DNA from 3 places in the Mesorhizobium sp. M4B.F.Ca.ET.058.02.1.1 genome. Region 1 is predicted to be linked to each of the others. Evidence: predicted binding sites of a transcription regulator. Region 1 holds the regulator's gene; each other region holds the start of a gene.
What was found. Region 1 encodes LexA, which represses DNA repair genes until DNA is damaged. Its sites were predicted from a motif close to TGTTCNNNNTGTGTTCNG; they were not measured.
Positions count from the first base shown of each region.

Region 2: the regulator LexA is predicted to act here: its motif matches at 3,870-3,887, upstream of EJ073_RS00450 (UvrD-helicase domain-containing protein).
Region 3: the regulator LexA is predicted to act here: its motif matches at 3,485-3,502, upstream of EJ073_RS10980 (sel1 repeat family protein).

Region 1 is NZ_CP034450.1:718,863-724,234, forward strand. Features, by position in the region: gene EJ073_RS03585 (ComEC/Rec2 family competence protein) at 69-2,528, shown strand; gene lexA (transcriptional repressor LexA) at 2,522-3,256, opposite strand; gene glp (gephyrin-like molybdotransferase Glp) at 3,373-4,578, opposite strand; gene moaC (cyclic pyranopterin monophosphate synthase MoaC) at 4,578-5,075, opposite strand; gene trpC (indole-3-glycerol phosphate synthase TrpC) at 5,078-5,372, opposite strand, start outside.
Region 2 is NZ_CP034450.1:92,869-98,240, reverse strand. Features, by position in the region: gene EJ073_RS00465 (glucose/quinate/shikimate family membrane-bound PQQ-dependent dehydrogenase) at 1-505, opposite strand, end outside; gene EJ073_RS00460 (helix-turn-helix transcriptional regulator) at 741-2,381, shown strand; gene EJ073_RS00455 (FAD-dependent oxidoreductase) at 2,519-3,799, shown strand; gene EJ073_RS00450 (UvrD-helicase domain-containing protein) at 3,928-5,372, shown strand, end outside.
Region 3 is NZ_CP034450.1:2,138,196-2,143,567, forward strand. Features, by position in the region: gene EJ073_RS10970 (acetyl/propionyl/methylcrotonyl-CoA carboxylase subunit alpha) at 1-1,600, shown strand, start outside; gene EJ073_RS10975 (ABC transporter substrate-binding protein) at 1,647-2,768, opposite strand; gene EJ073_RS10980 (sel1 repeat family protein) at 3,086-3,352, opposite strand; gene EJ073_RS10985 (DUF2147 domain-containing protein) at 3,785-4,126, shown strand; gene EJ073_RS31535 (hypothetical protein) at 4,307-4,459, shown strand; gene EJ073_RS10990 (hypothetical protein) at 4,492-4,686, shown strand; gene EJ073_RS10995 (AMP nucleosidase) at 4,867-5,372, shown strand, end outside.

The sequences.
Region 1 (5,372 bases):
TTGCGCGGACTTTCGCGCTTCGCGCGTTCATGTAGCATAGGAGGTCTGGGGCGCAAGGGGCAGACCCGATGGCTGGACGAGGCCGGGGCACGGTGGAGGGCGAGGGGACGACAGCTGGCGTCAGCGAGCGCCTGCTGTTTGCCGACACAGCGCCTGTCGAAACAGCGCCGGTTTGGCTTCCGGAGTCGCGTCCGGCCAAAGAGATTTTGCCGCCTGATGGCGGCGGATTCCGCCCGGCCTCGCCGACGGCAACCATCACGCGGCTCGGCAAGCAGCTTGGCCGCGTCTCATGGCCGGCGTTTCATCGCAGCATCGGCGCCGCGGCCACGACCGAGCTTGATCGCGGCATCGGCTTCCTGCTGGTGCCGGTGTTCCTGGCTGCCGGCGTGATCTTCTATTTCTCGCTGAACGCCGAGCCGGACCTATACAGGCCGCTTGCGGCGGTGGCGCTGATGGCTGTCTGCGCGCTCGTTTCGCGCCCACGGCCAAGGACGCATCTGCTCTTCATGGCGGCGTTCTTCTGCGCCTTGGGCTTTCTCGCCGCAAAGGTCGAGACCTGGCGCGCTGCGACACCGATGCTCGGTTCCGAGATCCAGACCCGCCTGACCGGCCGGCTCGTTAGCCTGGAGGAAATGGAGAACGGCCGCGTCAGGCTGACGATCGATGTGATCTCCACCGCTCACCCAAAGCTGCGCTACGCGCCGGAGCGGGTCCGGCTTTCGGCACGGAAAGTACCTGCTGATATGACAGCCGGCTCGCTGCTTACCGGCTATGCAAGGCTGCTGCAGCCGACCGGCCCGGTGCGACCCGACAGCTACGACTTCTCCTTCGACAGCTATTTTTCCGGTATCGGCGCCAGCGGCTTTTTCCTTGGCAATCCAAAGACAATCGCCAGCGAAGATGCGCCGCCCTCGGCGCGCCTGGCTTCCACGATCGAGAAGGCGCGGGAGAGCATCGCCAACCACATCCGCGGCCAGGTCGGCGGCCCGGAGGGCGAGATCGCCGCCGCACTGATAGTCGGCGTGCGAGCGGGCATCCCCGATGAGATCAATGAGGCGATGCGGCGCACCGGCATCTATCACGTCATCTCCATCTCGGGCCTGCACATGGCGCTGGTCGCCGGCACCATCATGCTCTTGCTGCGCGGGGCCTTCGCGCTGTTTCCCGACTTCGCATCGCGCCGGCCGGTCAAGAAATATGCCGCCGCAGCCGCACTCGTCTCGATCGCCGCCTATCTCGTCTTCTCCGGCATTGTGGTCGCGGCCGAACGCAGCTTCATCATGCTGGCGGTGATGCTTGTCGCCGTGTTGTTCGACCGGGCAGCGCTCACCATGCGCAATCTGGCGATCTCGGCCATCGCCGTCATCCTGGTGTCGCCGCACGAAGTGGTCGGCCCGAGCTTCCAGATGTCCTTCGCCGCCACGGCTGCCCTGGTCGGCGCCTATGCCGGCTGGGCCGACTATCGCGCCGACAGGACGACCACGCCGCCGCCGAAGCGATCGTTCCTTCGCTTTACGTCGCGCAAACTGGCGATGGGGATGGGTGGCCTTGCCATGACCTCGATCATCGCCGGCAGCGCCACGGCGCTCTTCGCCATCTGGCACTTCCAGCGCGTTTCGCCACTCAGCCTGGTCGCCAACCTGGCCGTCATGCCGATCGTTTCGGTGGTCATGTTCCTGGGGGTCGCCAGCGCCCTGACTATGCCGTTCGGCCTCGACTGGCCATTCCTGTATCTGATGGGCAAGGGCCTGACCGCGATGATCGCGATCTCTGGGTGGATTTCCGAACGCTCGCCGGTCGATGCCGTCGGGCTGATCTCCATCCAGTCGGTGCTTTTCGTGACGATAGCGCTGGTCATCGCGACCATGGCCACGACCTGGCTGAGACTTGCGGCGATCCCCTTCGCTCTGGCGGGCCTGCTGACGGTTTCCAATACCCGCACGCCCGATGTGCTGATCTCGGAGGATGCGCATCTGGTGGCGATGCCGATCGGAGGCGGCGAGCTCGCCGTCAACCGGGTGCGGTCGAACGAATTCACCACCGACAATTGGAAACGCGCGCTGGTGGCCGAGACCATCGTCGAGCCGGAGACCTTCGAGACAGGGGATGCACGCTTCGACATCGATCCGCTCGACCTGCCGCCGGGCTCGCCATTTTACTGCAGGGACGGGCTATGCCTTGCCCGACATCCGTCAGGCGCAATCGTGGCGCTCGCGGAAAACCGCAAGACGGCGCGGCCGGCCTGCGCCTTCGCCGACCTGATCGTCATCGACGACGCCACCGCCTACAGTCCCTGCTGGAATTCGCTGGCCCTCGTCGTCACCAAACGTCAGCTCGCCCGCTCCGGCAGTGCCGCCGTCTTCTTCGATCCGCAATCGGCGAGCGCGCAAGCAACAATCCGCTACGCGGTCGAAAAGCCCTACCGGCCATGGCACGAGCAGCGCAAATACTCTCGCGAGGCGAGGGGACTGCCGCCTTACCAGAGACCCGAAAAACCGGTGGTCAAACTGGCGCCGTCGGCTCAGTAGCGCCGGATCAGGCCGACCAGCTTGCCTTGCACCTTGACCCGGTCAGGGCCGAAGATGCGGGTCTCATAGGCAGGGTTGGCAGCTTCGAGCGCGATCGATGCGCCCTTGCGGCGGAAGCGCTTCAGCGTCGCCTCTTCCTCGTCGACCAGCGCCACAACGATCTCGCCGGGGCTCGCCGTGTCGGCGTTGCGGATGATGACCGTATCGCCGTCGAAGATACCGGCCTCGATCATCGAGTCGCCCTTGACCTCCAGCGCATAATGCTCGCCGCCCGAGATCATGTCCGGGGGCACCGAGATCGAATGCGTCTGGTGCTGGATGGCGTCGATCGGCACGCCGGCGGCGATGCGGCCCATTACCGGGATCGACACCGCCGACACAGCGTCGTCGTCATTGCTGGGGGTACGCGACGGCGACGCCGGTTTGATTTGCCGACCGAGATTGCCCTGTCCCAGGCTTCCCTGGATGACGCTCGGCGAAAACTTCTTCGCCGCATTGAGACCGGGCGCGATCGAGTCAGGCAGGCGCAGCACTTCCAGAGCACGCGCCCGGTTCGGCAGCCGGCGAATGAAGCCGCGCTCTTCCAGCGCCGTGATCAGCCGGTGGATGCCCGACTTCGAGGCGAGATCGAGCGCCTCCTTCATCTCGTCGAACGAGGGCGGAATGCCGCTTTCCTTCAGCCGTTCATGGATGAACATCAGGAGTTCATGTTGTTTGCGCGTCAGCATGGCGGCCCCCACGGGTTCTGAAACCAGAATCAGAAAAACAAACCCAGAACAAACACTATCTGTTCCAGTTGTGTTCCGCAACCGTTTAAAGTTTAATGAATGCGTTGACGTTTTGTTCAGCGTAGCATCAGCACGCGGCAAGCGTCGCCTGCGGCTGCAGCCGGGGCGAAGGGCTCCCGCACGACAAGGCCGTTGGCGTCGGCGAGCATGCGCAGCATCGAGGAGTCCTGGATGCCGAAGGGGGTGGCAACCATTGAGCCGGCTTCTTCGCGGACCACGGCGCGCACGTAATCCTGCCTGAGATCATTGGCCTGCATCGCCGTGCCCAGGCGTGCCTCGCGCAGGTCCTGCCGGAAGTCGCGGCCACCGAGTCGCGCCAGCAAGGGCTTCAGGAACAATTGCGAGCAGACCAGGCTGGCGACAGGGTTGCCCGGCAGGCCGATACAGCGCGTGCGCCCCATCCGGCCGAACATCAGCGGCTTGCCCGGGCGCATGGCGATCTTCCAGAAATCGAGCGTCATGCCTTCGCCGGTCAGCACGTCGTGGATCAGATCGTGGTCGCCGACCGAGGCGCCGCCCAGCGTGACGATGACATCGGCCTGCTGCTCGACGGCCTGCCTGACCAGCGCGGCGATCGCTTCCTTGCGGTCGGCGGCGATGCCGAGATCGAGCGCGCGGGCGCCGACCGACTGAGCGGCGGCGGCGACGCCATAGGCGTTGGACGAAATGATCTGGTCGGGACCAAGCTCGCTGCCGGGCGGCAGCAGTTCGTCGCCGGTGGCGATGATGGCGACCAGCGGCCGCTTCACCACGCTCAAACACGGATGGTTGGCGGATGCCGCCAGCGACAGTGCCGCGGGATCAAGCAGGCGGCCCCTTTCGAGCAGCACATCGCCTTGCGCGAAATCGAGTCCGACACGCCGGATGTTGCGTCCTTGCGCCGTCGGCTGGGTTACCTCTACCGTGCCGCCGCCCAGGTCCCTGACATTCTCCTGAATGACGATGGTGTCGGCGCCTTGCGGCACTGGCGCGCCGGTGAAGATGCGCACGGCTTGCGACGGGCCGACGCTGCCTTCGAAGCCGCGGCCGGCCGGCGCCATGCCGATCACCGAAAGCCGCGCCGGCACGGATGCCACGTCGGTGGCGCGCGTCGCATAGCCGTCCATGGCGGAGGCGTTGAAGGGCGGTTGCGTGCGCAATGCCACCACGGGCTCGGCCAGCACCCGGCCGGCGGCGTCGATCAGCGCGACGCTCTCACTGGCCCGCGGCGCCGCTCCATCCAGCAGGCGCTCGAGCGCCTCGGCGACAGGAACCAGCGCCATCAAGCGCCTTCCCCGCGCCCGGCCGCCTTGTAATCGCCAGACTTGCCGCCGGTCTTCTCGACCAGCCTGATGCCGGAGATCACCATGGCGCGGTCGGCGGCCTTGGCCATGTCGTAAATGGTGAGGCAGGCGACGGAGGCCGCCGTCAGCGCCTCCATCTCGACGCCTGTCTTGCCGGTGACGCGGGCGAGCGCCGTGACCTTGAGGCCAGGCAGGGACGTGTCCGGCTCGATGTCCACCGAAACCTTGGTCAGGAGCAGCGGATGGCAGAGCGGGATCAGTTCATGCGCGCGTTTCGCCGCCATGATGCCGGCAATGCGCGCGGTGCCAAGCACGTCGCCCTTCTTGGCATCGCCGGCAAGGATCATCTCCAGCGTTTCGGCGCGCATCGAGACAAAACCCTCGGCGATCGCGGTGCGCACCGTCTCGGCCTTGTCGCCGACGTCGACCATGTTGGCTTCGCCCGAAGCGCCAAGGTGGGTGAGGGAGGTCGCCATGGTCAGAGCGCCTCGGCTGGCGCCTTGCCCGTGAGCAGAAGCTGCGTTGCGGCGGCCACATCGGCTTGCCGCATCAGGCTCTCGCCGACCAGGAAAGTGCCGATCTTGCACTTCTCCAGCCTGCGGCAGTCCTGATGCGTGAAGATGCCGCTTTCGCTGACCAGCAGCCGGTCGGCCGGCACCATCGCCGCCAGCCGCTCCGAAACGTCCAGGCTGGTCTCGAATGTCCTTAGGTCGCGGTTGTTGATGCCGATTAGCCGCGAGGAGAGCCGGAGCGCCCGCTCCATCTCGGCCTCG
Region 2 (5,372 bases), 630 kb from region 1:
GCTGGCCGTAGGGCGTGCGGCCGTAGAAGTGCCACTCGCCTTCCGGCACATTGCCGCCGAGATCTGCCGTCGGCGTCACCTTGTCGGCGTTAAGCTCGCCGGCAATGTCCCTGGGATCGGCGGTCATCGAATAGCCGGCCACGGCTAGCGAGGCCAGCACCGCCAGGATCAGCGGCGCGCGCCCGTCTGGACCGCTAAGCCCTCGCCTCGCCCATGGTGTCAAAAGCCACAGCGCCAGGAGCACGATGACGCCGCCGCGCGGGCCCAGATCCCACCAGTCGAAGCCCGCTTCCCAGACCGCCCAGCACAGCGTGCCGATCACGATCGCGGCATAGAGCCAGAGCGCAATGGAATTGCGCCTGAAGAGCAGCAAGGCGGTGATGAGGAAGGCAAGGCCGACGATCACGTAGTACCAGCTACCGCCCAGCACCGCCAACTGGATGCCGCCGCCGCCGAGAACCAGACCGATGAGAGCAAGGACCACAGCGGTGAGGATAGTTGCCACAACGACACTCCTTCATGCGCAGCAGGCGGGCGATCGAAAACCGCTGTCACGAAGCACAACCGTAACGCGCCTTCGATTCTGTTTCATCTCGCCGCCGCAGTTTTCGGCCCCCCTGCGTGCGGTGTCAAATCAGCACGGCATAAAGTAAGCATCACCCCGGCCGCTCACGCCGACTTGACGAAGCCTGGCATCTGCCATTCTTCTGCCAGTTATTTGGCAATGCTATGCTTTGCCGATGAAAGCCGAGGCCGCCTTGCTGCTGGAACGGGCCCGTCACGCCTATGAGCAACGGGACTGGGCGGATGCGTTTGAGCTGTTGCGTGCAACGGACGATCTGGCACCGCTGGGCCCGGACGATCTGGAACGGCTGCTCTGGTCGGCCGCCATGCTCGACCGCGACCAGGACAGCCTGGCCGCCGGAGACCGTTTGTTCGAGACCTATGTCGAAGCCGGCCGCTACGACCGCGCAGCGTATTGGGCATTCTTCCGCGGCTTCCGGCTTCTGGCCTTGGGCGAGGAAGGCCACGCCAGCGCCTGCATCCAGCAGGCTCAGCGCTTGGCCGACGGCTTCGGCCGCGAATGCGCCGCGCATGGCTATTTGACGCTGCTGGCGGCCCAAAAGGAGCTCATGACGGGAAATGATCCGGCGGCGGAGCGGCTGGCCAGTCAGGCGCTGGCGATCGGCGAGCGCTGTTGCGACGTCGACCTCGTCGCCTTCGCCAGATGCTATCTCGGCCGCGCGCTTGTGCGGCAGGGCCGGATCGACGAAGGCATCGCCTCGCTCGACGAGGCCATGCTGCCGGCGGTCGACGGAAAACTTTCGCCCATCGTCACCGGCCTGATCTACTGCAACCTCATCGCAGCGTGCCGGCAGGTCTACGCGCTCGACCGCTCGCGCGAATGGACCGAGGCGCTATCGAACTGGTGCGGCGCGCAGCCGCAGCTCGTCCAGTTCAACGGCGTCTGCCTTTTGCACCGCGCCGAGATCATGGAACTGAACGGCGCCTGGCAGGATGCAATCACGGAGGCCCGCCGCGCGACGACGTCATTGGCCCATACCACCGCCAGCGAGGCGGCGGCCGGAGCGGCCTATCAGGAGGCCGAAATCCATCGTCTGCGTGGCGAATTCGCCGCCGCCGAGGACCTTTACCGCACCGCCAGTCGGCTCGGGCTCGAACCGCAGCCCGGCATGGCGCTGCTGCGGCTGGCGCAGGGCCGGGCCGAACAGGCTGCGGCAACCCTTCGCCGCGTGCTCGCCACGACCAAGGCTCCACTCGGCCGCGCCCGCCTGCTGCCGGCGCGGGTAGAGATCATGATCGCAGCCGGCGCAATCGAGGAGGCACGCGACGCCTGCCAGGAGCTGGAAGCGATCGCCACCCGTTTCGCGACCGACATCCTGGCGGCGATGGCCTCGCAGGCGAGAGGCGAGATCGACTTGCACGAAGGCAGCGCCGCGACCGCGCTCGGCCATTTCCGCGCCGCGCTGACGACCTGGCAGCGTGCCGGCGCTCCCTATCTCGAGGCGCGGCTGCGCGTGCTTGCAGGGCAGGCCTGCCGCATGCTTGGCGACGAAGACGGCACCGAGCTCGAATTCGATGCCGCCCGCGCCGTTTTCGCCACGCTTGGCGCCGCGCCGGAACTTGCCCGCGTCACGGCTCTGGTCGGGCCGGCCAGTTCGCGCCCGCACGGCCTGACCGGGCGCGAGATCGAAGTCCTTGGCCTGGTCGCCACCGGCAGGACCAACAGGTCGATAGCGACCGAGCTCGGCCTCAGCGAAAAGACCATCGACCGGCATCTCAGCAACATCTTCGACAAGCTGGCGGTCAACTCGCGCGCCGCCGCGACAGCCTACGCCTTTCAGAACGGGCTCATCTGACCCAGAAAAACATCTGACCTGAGGGCATGGGGGAAAATCCCCATCGCATTTTCTTCCGCCGTGAGGTGTCTCCCCGAAGCGCCGCCGCGCCGTTCCGCTATTTCTGGTCCATGACTGACGAACCAAATGGAGCGATCATGACCCCGACTTCGACATCCGGACCGGCCACGATGCAGGGAATGCGCGGCCGTCACAACATTCGCATCGCCGAGACCAGGACACGCGCCGGCACGCTGCTGGAACCGGGAGCGGCCTTCATGCATCTGGAGGCCGATGCGCTGCGGGCAACCGGCAGCGATATGCCATCAGGCGACGAAACGCGGCCTGCTCTCAGGGAAGAACATGTCGACGTCGTGGTCATAGGCGCCGGCCAAAATGGCCTTTCCGTTGGCTATCACCTCGCCCGCAAGGGGGTGAAGTTCGTCATTCTCGAGGGCCGCGAACGCGTCGGCGACATCTGGCGCTCGCGCTGGGATTCGCTGCGCCTGTTCACGCCGGCGCGCTTCGACGGTCTGATCGGCATGCCCTTCCCCGCTGCCCGCTATTCATTCCCGACCAAGGACGAGATGGCCGACTATCTCGAGGCCTATGCGCGGAGGTTTGCCTTGCCGGTGCGCACCGGCGTCAAGGTCGACGAAGTAACCCGCTCCGGCAAGCTCTACGTCGTCACGGCCGGCCAGACCCGCTACATCGCCAGGCACGTCGTCGCCGCGGCCTCGAGCTACCAGAAGCCGAAGATCCCGGATTTCGCGGCGTCGCTCGATCCGTCAATCCGGCAACTGTCCTCAAGCGCCTACAAGAATCCCGTGCAGCTCAATCCGGGCAGCGTGCTTTTGGTTGGCGCCAGCAATTCCGGCGCTGAAATAGCCATGGATGTCGCGGGAACGCACCAGGTCTGGCTGTCGGGCCGCCACCCAGGCCACATCCCGGTCGCCTACAATGGCTCTTTCGCGATGCGCGCGGTCCTTCCGTTCGTCTTCCGCATCGTTTTCCACCGTCTGCTTACGGTCGACACGCCGATGGGCCGCAAGGCGAAGCCGGGGCATCTTTCTCATGGCCTGCCGCTGATCCGGGTCAAGCGGCAGGATCTGGACGGCGCCGGCGTCCGCCGGGTCGCCCGCGTCGCCGGTGCCCGCAACGGCAAACCGCTGCTCGACGACGGCCAGCTTCTAGACGTTTCGAACATCATCTGGTGCACCGGGTTCCGGGCCGGGCTCGATTGGATCAAGCTGCCGATCTTCGACGACAGCGGCCGGGTCAAGCAATATCGCGGTGCCGTCGAAGGTGAGCCGGGACTGTATGTCTGCGGCCTGCATTTCCAGCATTCGCCCTCCTCCACCATGATCCATGGCGCGGCGCGCGATGCCGGCTACGTGGCCGACAAGATCGGCGAGCGCATGCGGGCAGCCGCCGGATGAGGCACGACAAGGATTTGAGGCAATTGCCGAGGCCGAAGAGACACCGCGCTCGGCAAATCCTGTCGCTAACCAGAACAAAACGGAGACACTTCTGGTCTTTCGCTGCCGAATCACTACATTCGGGGGCAATGTCCGGGTTTTCGGAAGACATGCCCTTCTTTGACGAACCGAATGCGCGGCCCACAGCAGCCCCGTCCGGCATAGCTGCGCGCGCCATGGCCGCCCGCAGCGGCCAAAACAGCGCGCCCGATTATCTGAAGGGGCTGAATCCCGAGCAGCGGCTGGCTGTCGAAACAACCGAAGGCCCTGTTCTGGTGCTGGCCGGCGCCGGCACCGGCAAGACGCGCGTGCTCACCACGCGCATCGCTCACATCCTCGCCACCGGCAAGGCTTTCCCCTCGCAGATCCTTGCCGTCACCTTCACGAACAAGGCCGCGCGCGAGATGAAGCAGCGCATCGGCCATCTGATCGGCGAAGGCAGTGTCGAGGGCATGCCGTGGCTCGGCACCTTCCACTCGATCGGCGTCAAGCTGCTGCGCCGCCACGCCGAGCTTGCCGGGCTGAAATCCGATTTCACCATCCTCGACACCGACGACGTCGTGCGTCTGATCAAGCAGCTGATCCAGGCCGAGGGGCTGGACGACAAGCGCTGGCCGGCAAAGCAGTTCGCCCAGATGATCGACGGCTGGAAGAACAAGGGCCTCGGCCCCGCCGACATCCCCGAGGGCGACGCCCGCAGCTTCGCCAACGGCAAGGGCCGCGAGCTCTACAAGGCCTATCAGGAGCGGCTGCAGACCCTGAACGCCTGCGATTTCGGCGACCTGCTCTGCCACCCGATCCGCATCTTCCGCGCCTATCCGGACGTGCTGAAGGACTATCACAAGCGCTTCAAATACATCCTCGTCGACGAATACCAGGACACCAACACGGCCCAATACATGTGGCTGCGGCTCCTGGCGCAGCGGCCGCAATCCTCCCCCCTTGAGGGGGAGGTGCCCGCGAAGTGGGCGGAGGGGGTCGCCGCAGAAGGCACCGCCCGGTCATCGAGCACAGGGGCGTCGAGCACTGCCGCGAGGACCCCACCCGACCGGGCTTCGCCCGGCCACCCTCCCCTCAAGGGGGAGGGGAATTCCCGCCCGGCCACCGTCAACATCTGCTGCGTCGGCGATGACGATCAATCGATCTATGGCTGGCGCGGTGCCGAGGTCGACAACATCCTGCGCTTCGACAAGGATTTCCCCGGCGCCACCATCATAAGGCTGGAGCGCAACTACCGCTCGACCGCGCATATCCTCGGCGCCGCGTCGCATCTCATCGCCTTTAACGAAGGCCGCTTCGGCAAGACGCTGTTCACCGACCGAAACGACCCCGAAGACGACAAGGTGCATGTCCATGCCGCCTGGGATTCGGAGGAAGAGGCGCGCGCCGTCGGCGAGGCGATCGAGGCCTACCAGCGTCAGAAGCACAATCTGAACGACATGGCGATCCTGGTCCGCGCGTCCTTCCAGATGCGCGCCTTCGAGGACCGCTTCATCACGCTCGGTCTGAACTACCGCGTCATCGGCGGCCCACG
Region 3 (5,372 bases), 1.4 Mb from region 1:
CGGCGTGCCGGTTGTGCCTGGCTATCACGGCGAAGCGCAGGAGATCGTGCTCCTGGCCTCCAAAGCGCGCGAGATCGGCTATCCCGTGCTGATCAAGGCGCGCGCCGGCGGCGGCGGCAAGGGCATGCGCCGCGTCGACCACCCGGACGATTTCTCCGAGGCGCTGTCCGGTGCGCGGCGTGAGGCAAAGGCGGCGTTCGGTGACGACCGCGTGCTGGTGGAAAAATACGTCGACAAGCCGCGCCACATCGAAGTGCAGGTGTTCGGCGACAATTTCGGCAATGCCGTGCATCTCTTCGAGCGTGACTGCTCGGCGCAGCGCCGCCACCAGAAAGTGATCGAGGAAGCGCCTGCCCCAGGCATGACGCCGGTGCTGCGCAAGGCGATGACCGAGGCCGCGGTGAAGGCCGCCAAGGCGATCAGCTATTCAGGCGCCGGCACGATCGAATTCATCGTCGACGCCTCGCAGGGGCTGAAGGCCGACCGCTTCTGGTTCATGGAGATGAACACGCGCCTGCAGGTCGAACATCCGGTTACCGAAATGGTGACCGGCATCGATCTGGTCGAATGGCAGCTGCGGGTCGCGGCCGGCGAGAAACTGCCGAAGACGCAAGGCGAACTCCAGCTCGCTGGCCATGCCTTCGAGGCGCGCATCTATGCCGAGGACGCCACCAGAGGATTCCTGCCGGCGACGGGCACGCTGCACCACCTGAAATTCCCGCAAACCGCGCCAGAGCATGCCGCCATGCGGATCGAGACCGGCGTGCGCGCGGGTGATCAGATCTCGCCCTTCTACGATCCGATGATCGCCAAGCTGGTGGTGCACGGCAAGGACCGGGCCGCAGCGCTTGCGGCGCTGCGCAAGGCGCTGGCTGAGACCGAAGTGGCCGGCTCGACGGTCAACACCGCCTTTCTCGCCGCGCTCGCGGCTGATGCCGATTTCGCGGCCGGCGACGTCGACACCGGGCTGATCGGCCGGCACCAGGATGAGCTGGTCGCCCTGCCCCCGCCAAGCGACGAGACCATCGCCGCCGCCGCGCTCGCGGCGACCGGCGCAGGCGCCCCCGCCACCGGCGGCGACCCGTGGGCGTCGCTTGCCGGCTATGCACACTTCCACACGGTAGCGCGACGTATCAGGCTTCGTCACGGCGAGGAAGATATCCTGGCGCGGGTCTCGGCACGGCCGGACGGCCGCTTCCAGGTGGCGCTGGAAGCGCCGCATGACGCGATCAATTCGCATGATCTGCGGGCCATTCCGCGCACCGCCCGATGGCCGGGACACGTCACCGTGTTCGAAGGCGCGGTCGGCTATTCCTTCGCGGTGCCTGATCCGCTGGCCAAGGCCGATGATGCGGCCGCGGCATCCGGCAGCCTGCGCGCGCCGATGCCCGGGCTGGTCAAGCTGGTGCGCGCCGGGGTGGGCGATGCCGTGATCAAGGGCCAGCCGCTCTTGATCCTGGAGGCGATGAAGATGGAGCACACAATCGCAGCCCCGCATGACGGGGTGATCGCCGAGGTTGCGGCCGAGGGCGCGCAGGTGAGCGACGGCACAGTGCTGGTGCGCTTCGTAGATGAGGCGCAAGGTAGCCACTCCAAATGAAAATGGCCGGGATGAGCCCGGCCATCTCAATCCGGATGCAGAACGACTACGGCTGGATCGGCGCGTATTTGCCATCGTGCCACTGGTTGATGTCGTAGCTGGCGTTCTTCAGGTCGCCCTTCTCGTCGAAGACGACGTCGCCGACCACGGTGCTGATCGGCTGGCCGTTCTTCAGCGCTTCGGCGACCTTGGCCGGATCGTCGCTGCCGGCGCGCTTGATGCCCTCGGCGAAGGCCTGGACCACGGCATAGGAGAACAGTGTGAAGCCTTCCGGTGCGAAGCCGCCGGCCTTGATCTTGGCGACGGCATCCTTGGCCTGGGGCTTCGCCTGCGGATCCGACGGGAAGACGAACATCGTGCCTTCGCCGGCCGGGCCGGAAACCTGCCAGAATTCCGGTGTGGCGATCGAGTCCGGCATGATCAGCTGGAACTTGACGTTCTGCTCGGCCGCCTGGCGCAGGATGAGGCCGGCTTCCGGATGGTAGCCGCCAAAATAGACGACGTCGGCCTTCAGCTCCTTCAGCTTGGTGACAAGGGCGGAATAGTCCTTCTCGCCGGCATTGATGCCTTCGTAATCCACTTCCTTGAGGCCGCCGGCATTCATCGTCGCCTTGACGGCGTCGGCCACGCCCTGGCCGTAGGCGCTCTTGTCATGCAGGATGACGACGTTCTTGCCGGCATATTTCTTGGCGATCCACGGACCGATGAAGGCGCCCTGCGCATCGTCGCGCGTATAGAGGCGCATGATCGTCGGCCAGCCGGCCTTGGCCGCGGCATCGGTCAGCTCCGGATTTGAGGAGGCCGGGCTCATCATCAGCGTGCCGGCCTCGGCATAGACGGCGGAGGCGGGAATGCTGGAACCCGAGCAGGCATGGCCGTCGACGAATTTGGTGCCGTCGGCGACGATGCGATTGGCGACCGAAACCGCCTGCTTCGGATCGCATTGGTCGTCCTGAACGTCGAGCTTGATCTGGTTGCCGTTGACACCGCCGGAGGCGTTGATGGCGTCGGCGGCGGCCTGGGCGCCCTGCTTGAACTGGTCGCCGATGGTGGCGAGCTGGCCGGTCATCGGACCAACCACGGAAATGGTGATGTCATCGGCGAAGGCCAAGGGCGCGCTCATCATCAGGCCCAATGCGGCCGCGCTCAAAATACCCAATTTTTTCATAGCGATAGAACTCCTCCACTGGCGCGCGGCCGTTTCGGCCGCGCTTCTTTCAGAGAGGCCGGACAATTTCATCCTTCGCCCGGCATGTCTTGGCGCATTGCCGGCACTCGATTGGGCCTGCAATGTATCGCGAACCGCCTAAAACGGCAAAAGCCGCGCCGGCCTTGTCCCGGCCGGTCGCAGCTTTTGCCAATCGAGCTTCCCCGAACACTCCCGCGCCCGGTCGCATCCCTGTCTTCCTGTTCGTCCGACCGTCTTGCCGCGGCCTTGTCCCTGGCGCCGGCCGTCTGCGCGGCCTTGGCCCCCTCGGATATCCCTCAGTGCATCGTCATCCATTCGCGCGCTTCGCGCAGCGCCCTGGCGATCTCGGCCTTCGACATTGCCGCTGACAGTTCGGAGCGCAGCTCAGCGGCGCGGACCGAACCCTTGATCGCGGCGATGTTGAACCATTTGTGGGCGGCAACGACGTCGGTCTCGCAGTCGCGGCCGGTCGCATACATCATGCCCAGTTCGAAAAGAATGTCGGCCTGGGCGGTTGCTCCCATGGCGCCGAAGCCGCCTTCAAGCATTTCAAAACGTGCCATTTCAATCCCCTGTCTGGCTCCCGAGAGCTGCCTCCTTCTGTCCCTTGGTATCCCTCGGGGGCCGCTCTTTCGATGCTTTCGAGGATGAAGCCGAGCCTTGAATCCGTCGTTAAATGGCGTGCTTAATTTGAGGAAAACAAAGCTAAAACAAGAGGTAAACGCTTAAATTCGTTAAGCATACAAAGCCCGCAGTTGAGCCTGTTTGCGGCAAATTTGACGAAAACTTCTAACGACCGGATCAAGACTCCGCTAACCACGGGAACCAAAGACCACGAAGCGGCCCGTTCATTTCCGCGTTGAAGAGGGCGGCAAAATCCTGCAACCTTCCCCGGCGGCACCGCTTTTGTTTTGCCGGAAGCTGGACTAGCTTACGTTTGCGTAAGGGGTAGGAAGGCGGGACGGGGCCCACCTGAACCTATAGGGAGGACAGACATGTTGCGAAAAGTGAGCCTGGCCGTGGCGGCCACCTTGATCATGGCCGGCGCGGCCTTTGCCGATCCGATCGAGGGCAATTGGAAGACGCAATCCGGCGAGACGGCGGCGATCGGCGGCGGCGGCGCGTTTTCCATCACGCTGAAGACCGGCAAGTTCGCCGGCAAGACGATCGGCTCGCTGAAGGCGGCCGGCGACAACAAATATGCCGGCAGCATAACCGACCCGGAAACAGACAAGACCTATGCCGGCAAGGCGACGCTTTCGGGCACCTCGCTCAAGATGAGCGGCTGCGTGCTCGGCGGCCTGCTCTGCAAGAGCCAGACCTGGCACAAGCTCTGATCGGCGCCTTCGCCGCCATCACCTGAAAACGGGGCCTTCGCGGCCCCGTTTTCTTTTTCGGCGGCAGGCGCGCCACCAAATTTTCAGCAACGAACTTGAACCGCAGATGAATACCGGCATCAGAGCCGGTTCAGCGGCGCTCGGGCATTCTCCTCGGCATTGAAGGAGAGGACCAACGCAATGCTCGCCCGCCGCTTCACCATCGTCTGCCTGCTGATGAGCCTATTCGGCATGCTCTTCGCCATCCTGGTGGCCGAGGCCGGACGCCCGGCCCGCGCCTGGGATGGCGCCAATGCCTGCCGGCCGGGCTGCATGAACCATTTCATCCGCTGAACCGACCAACCCTCAAACGAGAAGCAACGACCATGAACCGCATCACCACCAGCGCCCTGAACATCCTCCGGCTCCTGCCGCGGGCGGCGCTCATCCTGATGCTGCTTGCCGCCCCGGTGCTGGCGGTGCCGATGATGCGGGCCGATAACGGCTCGACGATCGAGGCCCCCTCGCCGCGGAAGTCGGGCGTCGGCTTCGTGTTGCTGGTCTCCCTGCAGCGCGGCTGAAACACGTCGATACTCAGGCGAGGCCGAGGCTGATCTGATCTCACTTCCATCTCAAGACGCGGACAAAAATCGGCACTTTGGCCGCCTTCGCGCCCGCCTCCCCCTCCCAACCGCTCTTCCAACTCTCTATATTGAGCCATGGAAAAGCGAATCTACCCCCAAGCCATCGAATCGGTCGTCATGCCTGAGCCTTTCGGCAGGCAGAGTTTCAACGACGCCAAGAAGGCGGTCGCGGCCTTGCAGGTGCTTTACGACCGCAACACCAAGTTCCTGCGCGATTCCTTCGCGGCACTGGCCGCCGGCGGCGACAGCAACAAGCGCTACCGGGCCTTCTATCCCGAGATCGGCGTCACCACGACCTCCTTCAGCCAGGTCGACTCGCGACAGGCCTATGGCCACATGCCGACGCCCGGACATTTCTCGACCACCATCACCCAGCCGGCGCTGTTCGAAAACTACCTTGTCGAGCAGCTTCGGCTGATCATGCGCAACCATGGCGTCCAGGTAACGGTGTCGGAATCGACCACGCCTATTCCGCTGCATTTCGCCTTCCTGGAGGGCACCTATGTCGACGGCAGCGCCGCCGAGCGTATCCAGCGGCCGATCCGCGACCTGTTCGACGTGCCGGACCTCGACGGCACTGACGACCAGATCGCCAACGGCACGTTCGAAGTGGCGTTCGGCGA